DNA from 3 places in the Paenibacillus sp. FSL R7-0652 genome. Region 3 is predicted to be linked to each of the others. Evidence: riboswitches for the same ligand, from Rfam matches in the RefSeq annotation. Region 3 holds a riboswitch; each other region holds the start of a gene.
What was found. Region 3 has a riboswitch for S-adenosylmethionine ahead of mmuP (S-methylmethionine permease). Riboswitches for the same ligand answer to the same signal wherever they lie in the genome.
Positions count from the first base shown of each region.

Region 1: another riboswitch for S-adenosylmethionine. It lies ahead of metA (homoserine O-succinyltransferase); the one in region 3 lies ahead of mmuP (S-methylmethionine permease).
Region 2: another riboswitch for S-adenosylmethionine. It lies ahead of MKY97_RS23765 (methionine ABC transporter ATP-binding protein); the one in region 3 lies ahead of mmuP (S-methylmethionine permease).

Region 1 is NZ_CP152001.1:1,928,799-1,934,700, reverse strand. Features, by position in the region: gene MKY97_RS08910 (aminotransferase class I/II-fold pyridoxal phosphate-dependent enzyme) at 1-1,177, opposite strand, end outside; gene MKY97_RS08905 (aminotransferase class I/II-fold pyridoxal phosphate-dependent enzyme) at 1,174-2,358, opposite strand; gene metA (homoserine O-succinyltransferase) at 2,383-3,300, opposite strand; SAM riboswitch class I at 3,426-3,550, opposite strand; gene corA (magnesium/cobalt transporter CorA) at 4,017-4,952, shown strand; gene MKY97_RS08890 (HRDC domain-containing protein) at 5,072-5,902, opposite strand, start outside.
Region 2 is NZ_CP152001.1:5,415,142-5,421,043, forward strand. Features, by position in the region: gene MKY97_RS23750 (SDR family oxidoreductase) at 1-149, opposite strand, end outside; gene MKY97_RS23755 (MetQ/NlpA family ABC transporter substrate-binding protein) at 322-1,158, opposite strand; gene MKY97_RS23760 (methionine ABC transporter permease) at 1,197-1,856, opposite strand; gene MKY97_RS23765 (methionine ABC transporter ATP-binding protein) at 1,856-2,890, opposite strand; SAM riboswitch class I at 3,012-3,150, opposite strand; gene MKY97_RS23770 (Cthe_2314 family HEPN domain-containing protein) at 3,324-4,043, opposite strand; gene MKY97_RS23775 (heme A synthase) at 4,296-5,234, opposite strand; gene MKY97_RS23780 (thioredoxin family protein) at 5,855-5,902, opposite strand, start outside.
Region 3 is NZ_CP152001.1:5,717,848-5,723,749, forward strand. Features, by position in the region: gene MKY97_RS25110 (AraC family transcriptional regulator) at 1-194, shown strand, start outside; gene mmuM (homocysteine S-methyltransferase) at 335-1,321, opposite strand; gene mmuP (S-methylmethionine permease) at 1,318-2,712, opposite strand; SAM riboswitch class I at 2,804-2,905, opposite strand; gene MKY97_RS25125 (Ger(x)C family spore germination protein) at 2,992-4,194, opposite strand; gene MKY97_RS25130 (spore germination protein) at 4,191-5,291, opposite strand; gene MKY97_RS25135 (spore germination protein) at 5,389-5,902, opposite strand, start outside.

The DNA.
Region 1 (5,902 bases), 2.9 Mb from region 3:
AAGTGGCCTGAAGCGCCTGCTCAAGATCAGCAATCAGATCATCAATATCCTCAAGTCCAACAGAGAAACGAAGCAGCCCGTCCGTGATTCCCCGCTCATGTCGAACCTCTGCCGGCATGGCAGCATGGGACATCATCGTCGGATACGAAAGAATGCTCTCAACGGCGCCCAAACTTACAGCAACAATTGGCAGTTTCACCTGATTCAAGACTGCTTTGGCTCGATCTCCCGAACCAACATCAAACGAAACCACAGCCCCGTAGCCCGTAGACTGACGCTCGTGTGCTTCACGCCCCGGATGATCCTCCAGTCCTGGGTAGTAGACAGCCGTTATATCAGAACGCTTCTTGAGCCAGCCAGCCAGTTTAGCCGTACTCTGCTCACTATGAGCCATACGTGCACCAAGTGTTTTCATACCGCGCATCAGAAGCCAGGATTCCTGTGCTCCGAGAACGGTACCGAGCCCGTTTTGCAGCTGTTTCAGCTGTCTTCCCAGTTCGTCTGTACGTGCAACAGCCAGACCCGCCAGCACATCGCTGTGACCACCTAGAAACTTCGTAGCACTATGTACAACGATATCTACACCAAGCTCAATCGGACGCTGATAGTACGGTGTCATGAACGTGTTATCCAAAATGGTAATCAGATCATGTTCCTTCGACCATGACGTTACCGCCACAATATCCGTAATTCTCAGGGTCGGGTTGGATGGTGTCTCCATATACACAGCTTTGGTGTTCGGCTTGATCGCTGCCTTGACTTCCTCAATGCTGGTCATATCCACAAAGGTAGTCTCAATCTGCATCCGGCTTAGTATCGTAGTCAGCAGACGATATGTACCGCCGTATACATCTTCCGTTACAATGATATGATCCCCTGCGGAGAACATCATGAACACACTGGATATGGCAGACATCCCTGTAGAATAGGCAAATCCGCGTACCCCGCCTTCAAGCAGTGCAATGTAATCTTCCAAAGCTTGACGGGTTGGATTACCTGAACGGCTGTAATCATGCTGCGGCGGATTAAAAATATCAAAGTGATGGAATGTAGAAGCCTGATAGATCGGCACACTCGACGCACCCGTCGTCTTGTCAATCTCATCTCCAAAGTGAAGCAGTTTGGTATCAAACTTCAGCTCCGACGTACTCGGCTTATGGTTGCTCGATTCACTCATGAGGTTACGCCTCCTTCAACTTCCTGCTGTGCGGCCAGCAGTGCAGCGTTCAGGTCTGCAATCAAATCTTCCGCATGTTCAATGCCTACCGAGAACCGAAGCAGGCGATCATCCACACCTACAGCATCACGAATTTCATGTGGAATATCCGCGTGGGTCTGCACCGCAGGATACGTCATGAGTGACTCTACACCCCCAAGACTTTCAGCAAATGCAATTAATTTGATATGGCGCAGCAGCGGCTCAACATAACGTGCGTCTTTCACTTTGAACGAGAAAATGCCTGTATTTCCCGAAGACTGCTTCTGCTGAATCTCATATCCCGGATGATCAGACAACCCCGGATGAAACACTTCGGCAACAGCCGGATGCTCCAGAAGGAACTTCGCAATGGTAAGCGCGTTATACTCATGACGTTCCATACGAAGGGCAAGTGTTTTCATGCCTTTCATCAATTGGTAGGAATCATTCGGTGATAACACGGCACCAATGGAGTTATGAAGGAAGGCCATCTCTTCAGACAAGGCTTCCCCTTTGGTAATAATCAATCCGGCAAGCACATCATTATGCCCACCCAGATATTTGGTCGCACTATGGATGATGATATCTGCGCCAAGTTCGATCGGACGCTGGAAGAATGGGGTCAGCAGCGTATTGTCCACGATGGTTAGCAAGTTGTGTGTTTTGGCCCAAGAAGCAACAGCTTGTATGTCCGTAATCATCATGAGCGGGTTCGTTGGTGTCTCGATAAATACCGCTTTTGTATTCGGCTGACGGATGTCTTCCAGCGCTGTAAGATCATTCGTATCTACATAGCTTGCAGTTACACCAAACCGGGACAAAATTCGTTCCAACAGGCGATATGTACCACCATACAGATCCAGGGAAACAATCAGGTGGTCCCCTTGGCTAAACATCGCAAAGATTGTTTGCAGCGCGGCCATACCCGAGCTGCAGGCAAAACCTGCATCACCGGACTCCAGAGCAGCAGCGGCTTCCTCAAGCACTTTGCGCGTCGGATTTGTTGTACGGATGTAATCAAATCCCGTGCTTTGTCCCAATTTTGGGTGACGGAACGCAGTGGATTGATAGATCGGAAAGTTCACGGCCCCGGTGACCGGTTCATTGATGGACCCGATTTGTGCTAAACGGCTTTCAATTTTCAACTTGTTATCTTCCATTACTGCATCCTCCTGTAATCTCGATTAGATTTGCGGTCCAATATCGTAAGGTGTTTCTTGATACACATAGTAATTGAGCCAGTTAGAGAATAATAAGTTAGCATGCGCACGCCATGTTGCCGGAGGAATCCGGCTAGGATCATCATTAGGGTAATAATACTTCGGCAGTGCGATATCCATTCCTTTGGCAGCATCACGGTCATACTCCCATTTCAATGAGAACGGGTCATACTCGGCATGTCCTGTAGCAAAAATTTGCTTGCCGTCTTTGGTCGCAACCAGGAATACGCCTGCTTCTTCCGATTCAGCTAAAATGTCGAGCTTATCGTTCTTCTCGATATCCTCTCTTCTTACCTCCGTGTGACGAGAGTGGGGAACGTTAAACACTTCATCAAATCCACGCAGCAGCGGAACATGGGGTTTGCTGATCGTGTGTGGAAATACGCCAAAACACTTTTCAGCCAAGGGAACTTTGGGTACATCAAAATGGTGGTATAAACCTGCTTGTGAGGCCCAACATATATGCATAGTCGAGGTCACGTTCGTTTTGGTCCATTCAAAAATCTCCTGAATTTCTTCCCAATAATTCACATCTTCAAAATCCAACTGCTCTACTGGCGCACCGGTAATAATCATCCCGTCAAAACGACGGTGCCGAATCTCGTCAAATGTTTTGTAGAACAGATCGAGATATTCCTGGGACGTGTTCTTGGAAGTGTGGGATTTGGGATGTACCAATACCACGTCAACCTGAATTGGAGTGTTACCCACCAAACGGAGCAATTGCGTTTCGGTTGTCTCTTTGGTAGGCATCAGGTTCAGAATCGCAATGCGGAGCGGTCGAATATCCTGCTTGTATGCAGATGATTCGTCCATGACGAATATATTCTCCCCTTCAAGCACTTCTTTGGCTGGTAGTGTGTCCGGAATTTTAATTGGCATGGTGAGTTGACTCCTCCTTGTTCATAGATTACATTGGCCGCGAAAATCACTGCTGAGAAGTTGGGCATATAACAAAGACCTTTCTCGGATTCCGAGAAAGGTCATATGTAAATAGATATGCGCCTCTCTCATCTCTCAGTTACAACAGCACTACGGGAGTGCTTGGTCGCTGCAAGAATTAGCACCGTGCAGTATATCGCCGGTTGCCGGGTTTCATCGGGCTGGTCCCTCCACCTACTCTTGATAAGATTTCGCTGTATTCAATTTTAATTCAAATTTATTAACTTTTACTTTAAAACATTACTGTCCTCACGTCAAGATGCAGTTGCTTGGTTTCGAGCCTGAAATTGTAACCGTTTATCGTCCCTTGTCATACACTGCCTCAGGGCGCGAAATAGACACATTTTTGCGCTTGAAAGCACTCTGGACCAGCGGTATACTAGACAAGTGTTTATAAGCCCTTATGTGAGAGGTGACATATTAAATGGATGGCGACCCGAGGCCCAACTGGCAGTCGAATTCCGAACAACTGCATAGAGAATTGACATCAGCATGTCGGCAGCGGGACGTTTCTTTCCGTTTGATTATAGATTGATGAACGCAAGCAAGCGGAGACCTATACATCAGGCTTCGCTGCCGACCGGCTGATCTGTTCTTTTGCGCCCATATTAATGATGATATCCGCCAAGACGGCGGGTGCAGAAGGAGTAGATAACATGAAAATCCGGTTGGTTAACAATGGTGTATTTATCCCGGTGGACGATATTCAGCAAGCGCTGACTCCGCCAGCGGAAGGATTCTACTGGATTGATGCGGATGTGGACGATCTGGCTGTACTGCAGCCTCTGTTCTCCATGCATGATCTGGCTGTGGAAGACTGCTTGAGTGATGAGGAGCAGCGCCCAAAGATCGAAATTTATGAAAATCATTATTTTATTGTTATTAACAGCATTCGTTTTGATGATGAAGAAATATTCCTGCGGGCAGTAAATCTCTTTCTCGGCAGACATTTCATCATCAGTGTAACCAAACAGAAGGTCAGTGAACTGCGTACATTGAAGCCGATCCTGTGGGAACAGGAGATCAGCAGTCCCGACCGTCTGCTCTATCTGCTGGTTGACTTGATCGTAGATAATTACTTTACTGTTGGTGACCGAATTGAAGCTCGCATTGAAAAGCTTGAGGAAGACATTCTAATGCATACCAAAAAGTCACATTTGAATGAAATTATCGGGCTGCGAAGCGAGATTTTATGGCTGAAGAAGGTACTGGGACCTCAAAAAGAGGTTATCAATACATTAAACAAAAAAGATCTGCGTCTCATTGATGACCAGCTGCAGAAATACTTCAGTGACATCTATGAGAACGCCGTAAAAATATCAGAAACGTTCGAAACCTACCGCGATCTGATGGGCAACTTGCGAGAAGCTTATCAATCCAGTATTGCGAACCGGGCGAACGAGATCATGCGGGTGTTTACAGCCATCACGACCGTGTTCATGCCGCTGACCGTTATTACCGGAATATACGGAATGAACTTTGATAACATGCCGGAGCTGCACTGGAAATACGGTTATTATGCGGTGATTGGCCTGATGATTACGCTCGGCCTGACGATGTTCTTTATTTTCCGCAAAAAAGACTGGATCTGAAATGACCGCAGTATCCGTCTTATGACACAAAATACATGTTGAAGACGAAGCGCTCCTTCCCGGAACGACTTCGTCTTTTTGGTCTTTACGGCTTTTGTGTATTTCTGAACGCTTTCCAACTAACCTGCATTGCGTTCGGTTTCGGCGTGTCGGCGGAAACGAATGCGAATCATACGTAATCGCTCATAGACCTGTTCCAGGCTCCCTCCTTCCGGACGCTCTCCTCCATACACTTTATGTAATACAGGCTTCAGAAACGCATCTCCCAGTTCCTCATAGGCATTCCATACTGCCTCTTGTTCCGTTTCAGGCATAACGGCCAGTTCGACGTCAAGCAGCGAATCTGTGTCGTACCCTTCCAGATCCAGTGCCTCCAGCAGTTCGATTAACTCCCTGCGGGATAGACCGGAGCGATTCACAATCTCTTCCAGAGTCTGTCCTTCTTTCATTCCTTCCAGCACATGTTTACGTGTAACGAATTTGTCCAGTTCCTGCTTGTATTTCTGCTCTTTCTGTTTGTACAACCAGCTTTCGTACTCGTCCTCTCTCAATACGGTATATACCCAGTCCAGCGGAAAAGATCTTGATCTTTCAATGCCACTTGTCATTTCCAGCCATTCCATTCCATATTCCGCAGCTTTGCTATCCCCTACGCCAGGAAGCTGTATCAACTCGTCCATCGTCTGCGGAACAAAAGCGCTGATCAGACGCAGCAGACGATTCGTTGCGACAAAATACGGAGCTTTCCGATCACTGGCGGCTTTCTGCCGTCGCCATGTACATAGATCATCATATAACTGTTCATTACCATACAGCTCGCTAAAACAATGCAATCGCTGGCCCGCATAACTGCGCTGCTTCAAATCATCTTTTTCATCATATAATCCATGCAGCAGCGGACGGTAGCCCTCGCTCATTCTCATGGCTAGCTGATGACGATATATATGCAG
Region 2 (5,902 bases), 300 kb from region 3:
GCAGTAATCTGAGCCTGCAGTGCTTCAGCCTCCAAACGGCTGTGCACATAATTAAGCGCAATGTGGCATCCCTGATCCGCCAGACTGAGGGCCGTCATTTTACCAAGACCTTTGGCACTTCCCGTTATGAGGGCAATCTTTCCCTTCACGTTCATCCCCCTCTTCAAAGAGCAGTCACTCATCCAGTATAAAAGATTTATCTCCCTCTCACAACTTGCAGCCCGAAAGCAGTTCACAAATGGTAATCCAACCCAATAAGAAAGCCCCGCATGCTCTTTGTAAGAACATGTGGGGCTTATAAGTTATGATCTGAACTTCACCTTAAAATGCAGGTTCAACTGCTCCTTGGTAACGTTCTTTAATAAATTTTTTCACCGTTTCGGAATGAAGTGCTTCTGCCAGTTTTTTGATCGCATCTGCATCTTTGTTATCGTCACGGGATACCAAAATGTTGGCATAAGGGTTTCCCTGCAGGTCTTCAATCAGCAAAGCGTCTTTAGACGGATTGAGGTTTGCTTCCAGTGCATAGTTCGCATTGATAAAGACGAGATCGGCTTCATCCAGCTGACGAGGCATCATGGCTGCATCCAATTCAATGATATCCAGATTTTTAGGGTTTGCTGTAATGTCCTGTTTGGTTGATGCGATGTTCGTATCGTCTTTGAGTGTAATTAGACCTTTTTTCGCCAGCAGCAGCATTGCGCGTCCACCATTGGAAGGATCATTCGGAATGGCTACTTTGGCGCCATCTTTCAGTTCATCCAAAGATTTGATCTTTTTGGAGTAGCCGCCAAAAGGTTCAACATGAACCGGAGTTACAGCAACCAGATTAAAACCGCGCTCTTTGTTCTCCGTGTCCAGATAAGGCTGGTGCTGGAAGAAGTTCGCATCCAATTTACCATCAGCAAGCTGTTGATTTGGCTGCACGTAGTCATTAAACGTCACAACCTGCAGGCGAATACCTTGAGCTTCAAGTTCAGGTTTGATGCTTTCCAGAATTTCAGCATGAGGTGTAGGTGAAGCACCAACTTTCAATTCGACGGTACGCGGAGCGCCTGCGGAGTTATCCGCACCACTGTCCGATTTCTTGTTGTTGCCGCAAGCAGCAAGCACTGCAATCAGCATTAGACTCAGAAGCACAATAGACCATTTTTTCATCTGTAAAACCCCTTCGCATTATATTTTCATCTATCTGTTTATTTCCTGGTGAAATAGATAACCAGACGATCGCCAACCATCTGCAAAAGCTGGACCAGAATAATCATGAACACTACGGAAATGATCATAATTTCATACTGGTAACGGTAGTACCCATAATTGATCGCCAGTGTTCCCAATCCTCCACCGCCAACCATACCCGCCATAGCTGTGTAGGATACCAATGTAACGATCGTGATCGTAACTCCAGCTAGCAAGCCAGGTAAAGCCTCGGGCAGAAGTACCCGTCTGACAATCTGTCCTGTGGATGCCCCCATTGCCTGTGCCGCTTCAATGACACCGCGATCCACTTCACGAAGTGTATTTTCTACTAGACGGCCAAAATACGGAGCGGCCGAGATAACTAGAGGTGGAATTACACCTAACACTCCGGTTGCAGTACCCACTAATGAACGGGTGAAAGGGATAATTGCAACAATTAATATGATGAAAGGTACAGAGCGCAAAATATTTACAATGACGGACAATATGATGTAGGTTATTCTTGATTTTGCTGATGCCGAGCGGCTCGTCATAAACAGGATTACCCCCAGCGGGAGACCTAGAATAACGGTAAATAAACCTGCTGCCGCCAAAATCTGCAGGGTTTCAATGGAGGCCGTGCCAACCTCTTCCCAGCGTACTTTGGAAAAATCCATTATCGCAGCACCTCCACATCAAGTCCTTCTGCGGTTAATTCAGACAAAGTCTGCTCAATCGCAGGGAAGTCACCCTCAAAACGTACCGTCAGCTGCCCATAAGGAACCTGCTTGATCGTAGAGATGGTGCCCTGCAGAATGGCAAAATCCACACCCGTTTTGCGAACGGTTCTCGACAAAATCGCTTCATACGTTTTATTTCCAAGAAAGGATACTTTGACTAGTTTGGAAGATACGCCTGTTGGCAGTTCGGTTCCGGCACTGTTTAAGACCGTTTCTTCGAGTGCCAGTCCGCCTTCGCTGTCACGTGAGACGAAATCCCGGGTAATCGCATGCTGCGGTTTCAGGAACACTTCTGTCACGGGTCCTTGTTCCACAATGCCGCCTTGGTGAATGACCGCCACCCGATCGCAGATATTCTGAATGACATGCATCTCATGTGTAATAAGTACTATGGTCAAGTTGTACTTTTCGTTGATATCCATAAGCAGCTTCAGTATCGAATTCGTTGTCTGCGGATCAAGTGCCGAGGTTGCCTCATCGCAGAGAAGTACACTCGGATCACTTGCCAGAGCTCTCGCTATACCTACCCGCTGCTTCTGTCCGCCAGACAGCTGTGCCGGATATTTACTGCTGTGCTGCTCCAGACCAACCAGTGCCAGCATTTCCTTCACCTTGCGATCAATCGCTTCCTTGGGGGTGTTCACCAGTTTTAACGGGAAAGCAACATTATCGTAAACCGTTGCAGAAGACAACAGATTGAAATGCTGAAAGATCATACCAATCCTGCGTCTTTGCTGCTGTAATTCGCTTTTACTCAGCTCGGTCAGGTTAATGCCATCGACCCAAACCTCACCCTCGGTCGGCCGCTCGAGCAAGTTGATACAGCGAATCAGCGTACTTTTCCCCGCACCCGAGTGACCGATCACACCGAATATTTCACCTTTTTGGATATTCAGATTGAGTTCTGACAACGCTGTAGTTGTTTTCCCGCGTTTGCCATATGTTTTGGTTAATCCAACCAGTTCAATCAATAGTACTGCTCCTTCCCCATCACCTACATATATCTTTACCCGAAGGAAGGGAAAACTCCCCTTTTAGCACAAAAAAAGAGCCCTTTGCAGATACAAAGACGGCTCTTCACGTGAAATGACCTTCTCATCTGCCAAAATCACACTTCATGATTCTGTAGGAATTAGCACCTAACACCTGAAATAAGAGACATTAAAGTCCATCATCGCAGATCGGTTGCCGGGCTTCATCGGGCCTGTCCCTCCGCCACTCTCGATAAGAGAAATATACAGTTGTAGAATTATATAGGTTCATGTAGTTCATCATATATAATGAGCGAACTGCATTAAATGCTTAATTACAGACACGATTCCATGTATGTTTCGATCTGAAACTCAGTATAGTCAAACTATTCCGATTTGTCAAATGGTATTATTTTCGGAGTCTGTCATGCCATTAACGTCTCGCACCCTGCTTACGCCAAATTTTATTGATGTATCGATACGCTGTATGCAGCGTTTCACAGACCATATCCACACCCTGCTGCATCTCAAGCAGATGCTGATCCAGATCCTCCAGCTTCACCTTCCCCTGCATCGTTTGATGCAGCTGCCACAAATCATCCTGCATCTCAGAATTCATATAATGTATCTCCATATTACGCCGCTTACGCAGACGGCTCATCGGTTCACGGTATTTATCCTTAATCTGAATGAGCTGCAGTGCCAATGCATGATGCTCCCGGTGATAATCAAACTGCCTCAGAACGGTATAATACGAGAAATGCACCTTCGTTTTGGACGTATTCAATTGAAAAATTTCATTTAATACGGTGCCCAATTTGTCCAAAATCGCGAAACATCTTATGAACGCGTCTTTGTAAAAATAAACATAACGAGCATACTCCGCTTTTTCCGCTGCACTCATATCTTCCGTGGAACCGGCCACCACTTTTTGACGAAAATGGGCTGCAGCAAAACAGCTCTGCTCCAGTTCATCCAACGAGGAGATCAGTCCTTGAGTCCATACATACAATTTCCGATAGTCATGATTCGGGTCATGATCCACATGCATCTGCCGCTCAAAAGATTCCAGCGTAAATGCCATAGTATCCATAGCTTCCTTCAATAATCCCTGATTAACCCGGGGCTTTTCACCAAGTAAAGTTCGCAGCATAGATGCCCTCCTCTTTCTCGCTGATCCTACAAAATATATATCGTCACAGCTGATCAACTGCTGAAGGCCGAAGCAAAAGTTCCCGAATTCCATCATCATTACAGCTTCGTTTAGGTTGCCCTGCAGCCTCAAACATCAAACAAAAGTCCACCTATCCAATGATGTACATCACCGGATGGTGGACTTTACAGCAAAATCCAGTACAGTTATTGATGCATTATACAGCATCACTATTTGTAGCGAAAAAACCTTTTAGAACCGGTTAACCGGTCGATGGAGCTTGTACACAAGGAAACTCATATAGGTCAAAATCCCGAAGAGTATGGCAATGTCCAGCATATGTGCCAGCGCCACAAACATGTAAACCTCTGGGCGGCTGATCGTCCACATCATGAACATACCGATGACCACTTGTAACAGAATCAAGACTACAGATAGTACACCAAGTGTCCGCAGTTCACGGTTATCAGGGTGTTTACGATAAGCAAAATGCCCCAGAATAGCAATAACAATAACAAGTGATACAGCTGCCAGACGATGGGCAAACGCAACAGCTACCCCGCCGGAGAGCTCTGGAACGATCTGTCCGTTACAAAGGGGGAATCCGGAACAACCTCCGGCTGAGTCCGTATGGCTCACGAATGCTCCGGTATATACCACCAGGTACGTATAAATAGTTGAAAACCAGACCAAATTGCGGAATCCCCTGCTGACGCGAGGATATTGGTTCAGACGTTCCAGACCTCCATATCTCGCTTCCTGCCGAATCCCGAGAGCCATCATTAACGAACTTGCGAAGGCAATTAGCGCGAATCCAAAGTGAAGGGCCATGACCGCCGACGATTGCGAGAATACAACCGCAAAAGCCCCCATAATTCCCTGAATGATGACAAACAAAAGCGTTAGGAAAGAGAACAGCTGCAGATCCCGGCGCTGCTTGCCAAATCGTAAGAAGGCCACAAACGAAGCGATGGACAACAGTCCTGCCAGTGCACTGACTGCACGGTGGGAATATTCGATCAGAGAGGCAACAGTATGAGCTGGCACGAGTTTTCCGTTACATAAAGGCCATTGTGTACCACAGCCAAGGCCCGATTCTGTTTTGGTTACGATCCCGCCGCCAAAGGTAGCCAGGAACATCACAAGACAGGTTAATACGGTTAACCATTTAAACAATGTTAAGTGTTTCAATTTTTTCTCACCCGCTGTTGGTTTAGATTGGCGAAAGGAATTCTTCGCTTGATGATGTTATTAACTTCATTGCTTGAGTACAAAATCAGCTGCATTGTTTATCCGGTACTTGTATGCTGCTTAGCAGCACTAGTACGATACTTATGCAGTGCTTGTTCTGCACTTTGACACTAATTTCACAACTAAATTCATTATACCGGATAAATTCCTCATTGACGCAGCGCTTTGTGACAAAATGTTAACGTCTGATACCATTTTGACCCGCAGGTCATTATACTAAACTCTTGGAAAAATTTGAAGGGATTTCGATACGGCAGCATACGGCCGCCCCCCCCTTTTTCATGAAGCCGAGCCCAGCCGTTCCTGAGAGCTGCATGAGATTGCACTGCTCTATAAGGCTGGCAGATTTATATTATGTAAAAATTGTGATTGTCTTATTAGAACAGAAAAGGCTGTCTTAAGCCCAGATTAGAGCTTAATTGACAGCCATGTTTTTGCAAAAAATTGATAAACGCTTCACAAACATTCTAATCATCTACCCTAAATATTGGAGTTTTATTTTCTAAATTATGCTCAACAATCTTCCAACATATAAGGGTTGGGTTGTATCCTTAACTACCTTACTTGTGAATCGTATTGTATACCTCTACTGCACGGTCCAGAAACTG
Region 3 (5,902 bases):
TTGAAATCCGTCTGAATGCAGCCCTGGAGCGTATGAAATACAGCGAAATGACACTGGAGCATATCGCTGAATCCTGCGGTTTTGCAAGCTACTCTTACTTCCATAGGGTGTTTCGGGCGCATTTTGGCGTATCTCCGGCAGAGTACCAGAGATCGAGACAGCATGAACCGATCGATGATCTCGAACATGTGTAGCAATTACGGCCTTTGCAGGGATAACAACCTAAAACAGCCCTTGCCTATCACACCAGATAGGAAGGGCTGTTTCTGTTCTTATCTATATTCATATCCTTCTGCTCGCCCTGTACGGCAAATTCCTAATTCTTATCTTATCCCTAGCCTTGGCCCCGCCACTTTTTCGCGAGTTCGCCAATCTGATGCGGTGTGGTACGGCAGCATCCTCCAATTATTCGGGCACCTGCCTCAACCCATGCCTCAGATGAATCTTTCATACTGCTGCAGGAACCCTGGCCGCTCCATGTTTTCGTCTCAGCATCGTAAATCTCACCCGAATTCGGGTATATGATCACAGGTTTATCGCTGGCACGATGCAGTATACCGACGGCTTCCGTGACCACTTCCATCGGAGCGCAATTCAGGCCGATTGCCGCAATCTGCGGCTCGGAGCCGAAGGTTTGTGCACATACCTCAAGCGGTGTTCCTTCGCTGATGCTTGTTCCATCTTTTAAGGAAAAAGAAAGCCAGGCATACGCATCCGGGAACTCTTTAAGCAGTTCGACCAGCACCCGTGCTTCCTGTAGTGAAGGGATGGTCTCAAAGGCCAAGATGTCTGCTCCCGCTTCAATCAGCGCTGCCATGCGCGGACGATGGAGTGCCGCCAACGTTTCATCCGATACGCCATAATGTCCCACATACTCCGAACCATCCGCCAGATAGGCACCGTAAGGGCCAACAGAACCGGCAACGATCGGCTTCGGACGCCGGGTGCCCGCTCCACTGGCCTGTACTTCTGCCCACATCTCATCTCTCGCCTGGGCAGCCAGCTCTACCGTTTTGCGAATCAGGTCCAGTGCAGGTCGCTCTTCGATTCCGCGCTTGCGGAAACCTTCTACGGATGCCTGATAACTGGAGGTGATTGCACAATCTGCTCCAGCACGGAAATAATCAGCATGCACCTGCACGATGACATCCGGGTTCTCCAGCAGCACACGTGCAGACCACAGCGGGTCATCCAGATCACAACCATGCTGTTCAAGCTCCGTTGCCAGCGCACCATCCAGAATCATGACCGGATATTCGTTCAGAATTTGCTGTATGCCATTTATGGAATCCGTTTGTTGTTGTGATTGTGATTGATTCATGAAGTCAGCCCTCTTTTCTTCTTCGTACGATCCGTCCAATAATACACGATATAACATAAAATAATAAATGGGATACCACAGTACAGAGCAATCCGCTGCGTCGGATCAAAAGCTATACCTATACAAGAAGCCAGACACAACAAAAATGAAACGACAGGTACTATGGGATACAGCGGCGTGCGGTAAACGAGATTTTTCACGTCATGCCCTTCCCGAAGGTACTGTCTGCGGAACATGTACTGGGATGCGCTGATGCTCATCCACACCGCCACTACCGCAAGACCCGAGATGGAGACAAGTGTAATATAGACCGTCCCGGGTGCAATGATGCTGGACAGTAAAGCCAAGGCGCCGCCAGCCATGCTGAGCACAAGCGCATTGAACGGTACTCCGCTTTTCGTCAGGCGGGCAAACCATGGAGAAATCGTCTTTTTATCTGCCAGTGACCAGAGCATCCGTGAGGAAGCATACAGTCCCGAGTTGGCCGCTGACAGAATTGCCGTTAAAATGACAAAATTCATAATGTCCGCCGCATACGGGACACCAACCCGCTCCATGACAGCCACAAATGGACTTTCCAGCACACTCGCATCCGACATCGGCAGTAATGCAGACAGTATGACAATGGTCCCGATAAAGAAAATGATCAGGCGCCACAACGTGGTATGGATGGCTTTCGGAATCGTTTTTTCCGGATTTTCCGTCTCACCTGCGGCGATTCCAATCAGTTCCGTACCCGAGAAGGCAAAATTGACAGCCAGCATCGTCATCAGAATTGCAGTCGCGCCATGGGGAAACCACCCTGATGCGGTAATGTTAGAGAAGAACGGAGCCGGTGCAGCATCCGCCATGGGAATGATACCAAACATGGCGGCCCCGCCAAGAATAATAAAGATGATAATCGTCATCACCTTTACCAGGGAGAACCAGAATTCCGATTCTGCAAAAAGTTTGACCGTGAACGCATTAAACAGGAATATCATCAAGGCAAACAGTGCACTCCAGATCCAGACGTTCACGGACGGAAACCAGCGCTGCATAAGCAGCCCGGCGGCTGTGAATTCCGAACCCAGCGCCACGGTCCAGGTGAGCCAGTAAAGCCATGCCACAGTATACCCTGTAGCTGGTCCGATATATTTGGCTGCATAACTGTGGAATGCTCCTGTCTCGGGCATATGAACTGACAGTTCGCCAAGGCAGAGCATCACCAGATAGACCACCAATGCGCCAATCAGATAAGACAGAATCGTTCCAAGGGGTCCGGCCTGTTGAATGGTATACCCCGAGCTGAGGAACAGCCCAGTTCCGATGACGCCGCCAAGGGAGAGCATGACCACATGCCTTGTTTTCATTTTTCGCTGAAATTGACCTTTATCGCTGCTGTTCTCCATATGACCTGCTCCCTGCTTCTTCATCCAGAACAAACAAAAAAGACCCACTCTTTCCGAAGAGTGCGCCGCTGCTGACAAATAAAAACAAACGCTCCTATCTATCAGGCTTTCACCCGCTGGAATTAGCACAGTATCCTTCAGATCTGCTGCTGAGGTTTCTAAGGGCCAGTCCCTCCACCTCTCTGGATAAGAAAATGATTTTGTATAACTATATCGATTGACGCCTGATGTGTCAACATTTAAATACCAGCATCTCCGTACAGTCATACATGCATCAAATTATTCTGTAGAAGATCCCGGGTTCACCACACTCGTTTTGATCTCATACGTAATGGGCACTGTCGCAAACACCTCATCCCAGTTGTCTTTAACCTTCTTCCATGTTTTGGGGTAATGGATGCGGATGCTGTCCCGAAAACCGGCAACGTCAGCCTTATAGGTATGCTGGAGTTTGTAAAGCATCTGGTCAATCTGTTGGTCCACGATCTTGGCAAAATCCTTTTCCAGTTCCTTCAAATAAGCTCCCTTCTCTTCTTTTTCAGGAGCACGCCAGTCCTCCATTAACCAGCCTTCGGACTCTGCCTTGACGTGGAACGATATGTCGCCTCCGACCACCTTTGGAATGATTTTTATCTTTTTTTTCTTAATCTCATAAAGAATCGTGAAGCCTTCTTTACTGTATGTCTTTATGAGACCTCCGTGTTGATCGGGAATAATCCATGACAAAGCCTCAAGATCGGTTTGGCTGAGCTCTCCCACAAATTTCGTTGTTTTAGCTGCAAATATGCTGCCCCCGGAAAACTTATCCTCTCCCTCTGCATTGAGTACATTTTGCAGCAGGAAGCTGGACCCGGACTGCATCTGTGCATCCAGTTTGGCAAGGGAAACAGGCTCCAATATTTTATTGGATATATAGGAGTTGTTCATAATTCCCGTGAGATAGAAGGCTGGAATCCGGGAAGGATCTCTCGATGTGAGTACATCCAATGCTCGTTGATGACTGATCAGCACAAGACAGTTTGGGCGAATATCGTTATCCCGGAGCACAAAATCAAGCAGCTGTTTCAACCCGAATTTTTTAGCGATATCCTTGGAGATGACGATCACTTTCAGATGATGTCCAATAAGCGGACGATCTCTACGCAGGGAAAATTGACGAAAAATCTGAAGCATGGAGTCCCCCGTAAGTCGTTCGTTGGAGTAAGAGGATTTCCCCGCTGAAGGTGAACCTCCCTGTTCACTCTGCTGACCGCTGGATTTCCCTGGAGCAATCTGAACGGTTGCCGTGACATTGTCTTCTTTGGGATAGCGTCCTCCCTGAGCGGATATAATCTTCTCAAATTCGGTTTCCTCTCCAACATCAATTCCGAGACCGACATACAGACTCAACTCTTCAATCTCCCGGCTGCTCCAGCATCCCGAGATCAGACTGAGAATTAATAATGCCGAGATGATACGCAGCCACATACGGAGTGAGATCATGCTTGTTTACCTCCTTTTTTGCGAATAATGCTCAGCAGCAGCAGTACCAGGGGCATAATAGCAAACAACACGACAGACACATTGCCCAGCATGTCACCAAGTGCAAAGGTTTCATATACATTTTTAGGTATCATGGCTGCCAAATAGATGAACGGCAGAAGTACGTACATAATGGTGCGCATCTTTTTAGCTTTGAACAGATCACGAATTCCCACCGAAGCACAGTAGTGCGTGATGGCAAAGGTAGAGAAAATCTGCAAAATCCATATAACCAGCAGTAACGACTCAAAGCGTTCAAAAATCAACCCTTGAATCTCGAAACTACGAACCAAATCCAGTGTCGGCCAAGTTCTCGTTTTAATCCCGTCGAGGGACAGACTGCCGACGACCATAACTACCGTGATTAGATAGATCGCTGTAGATATCCCCAGCCCCCATGTCATCGCCTTATTGCTTTTTTTCGGGTTCTGCATGTATGCCGTAATGACCAGCATCACTTCGTAACCTGTATACGAAAGCAGTGAAGGTTTCAGTCCTTTAATGACAGGCATGAATCCTTCGCCAAGGATGGGTCTCAGATTACTGATTTCAAACAGCTGATTGCTTAGTAAAATTTCCATGACAAAGATAACCAAGGTAATCGGCAAAATGACCTCGAACACACGCACAATGACCGCAAGTCCTCCGGAGATCAGATAGATGCCAATCCACATAAACACCATTACAATGGCCCAGGTAGGTGTACGTTCCAATAGATACATTCCGGTAACATCAGCCATCACCCGGATTTCGAAGGCTGCAATCACCATAAAATACAGAATGGTGACACAGCCAAAGATGTAACCAATCCAGCGGCCCGTGATTTCACGAGTGAATTGGAACACTGTTTTTCCCGGAAATCTTCGGCATAAAGTCACCAAAATCATACCAACACCCGTAATAATAAGCCCCGAAAGAATGATGGAGATCCAGACGTCCGGTGTCCCAACCGCTTTGCTGGTTGTTCGCGGCAGCGTCAATATGCCTGCACCAAGCATGTAATTGACGATAATAACTACCGCCTGTGTGGTGCTGATTTTAACTTGGGAGTCATTCACTGCAATAACACCTCCAGACCTTCTGCGAACTGTATCGAACTTAAACTGTATCAAAGCGCTGGGAACTGCACTGCACACCAAACCTTCGCAAATACAACTATTCCTTCCGGTCTTCATCAATTGGGTTCATCATGTCAGGACGTCTTCTCATCATGTTAAGCGGGGCACGTATGACAAAATCCTTCCAATCGCTTAAATGATATGGAACAGCTGGCGCGATGTAAGGCACCCCGAAGCTGGATAGTCGGGCTAGATGTGTACACACCAGCAGGAAGAACATGACGACACCGTACAATCCCAGTACAGCAGCGCTAAACATCGCAGCAAAGCGAAGCAGCCGCAGGGTTAACCCTGCGCTGTACACGGGAATGGTGAAGGATGAAATAGCTGTGACAGCTACAACAATAACCAAAAACTGACTGATAATACCTGCCTGCACAGCAGCTTGACCGATAATCAGACCACCCACAATGCCCATCGCAGGTGCGATCGGTTTGGGCAGACGAATGCCGGCTTCTCTTAAAATCTCAATTGACAGCTCCATAATTAAAGCCTCGATTAAGGAAGGGAAAGGCACCCCGGATCGTGTTTCAATAATCGTCAGTACCAAT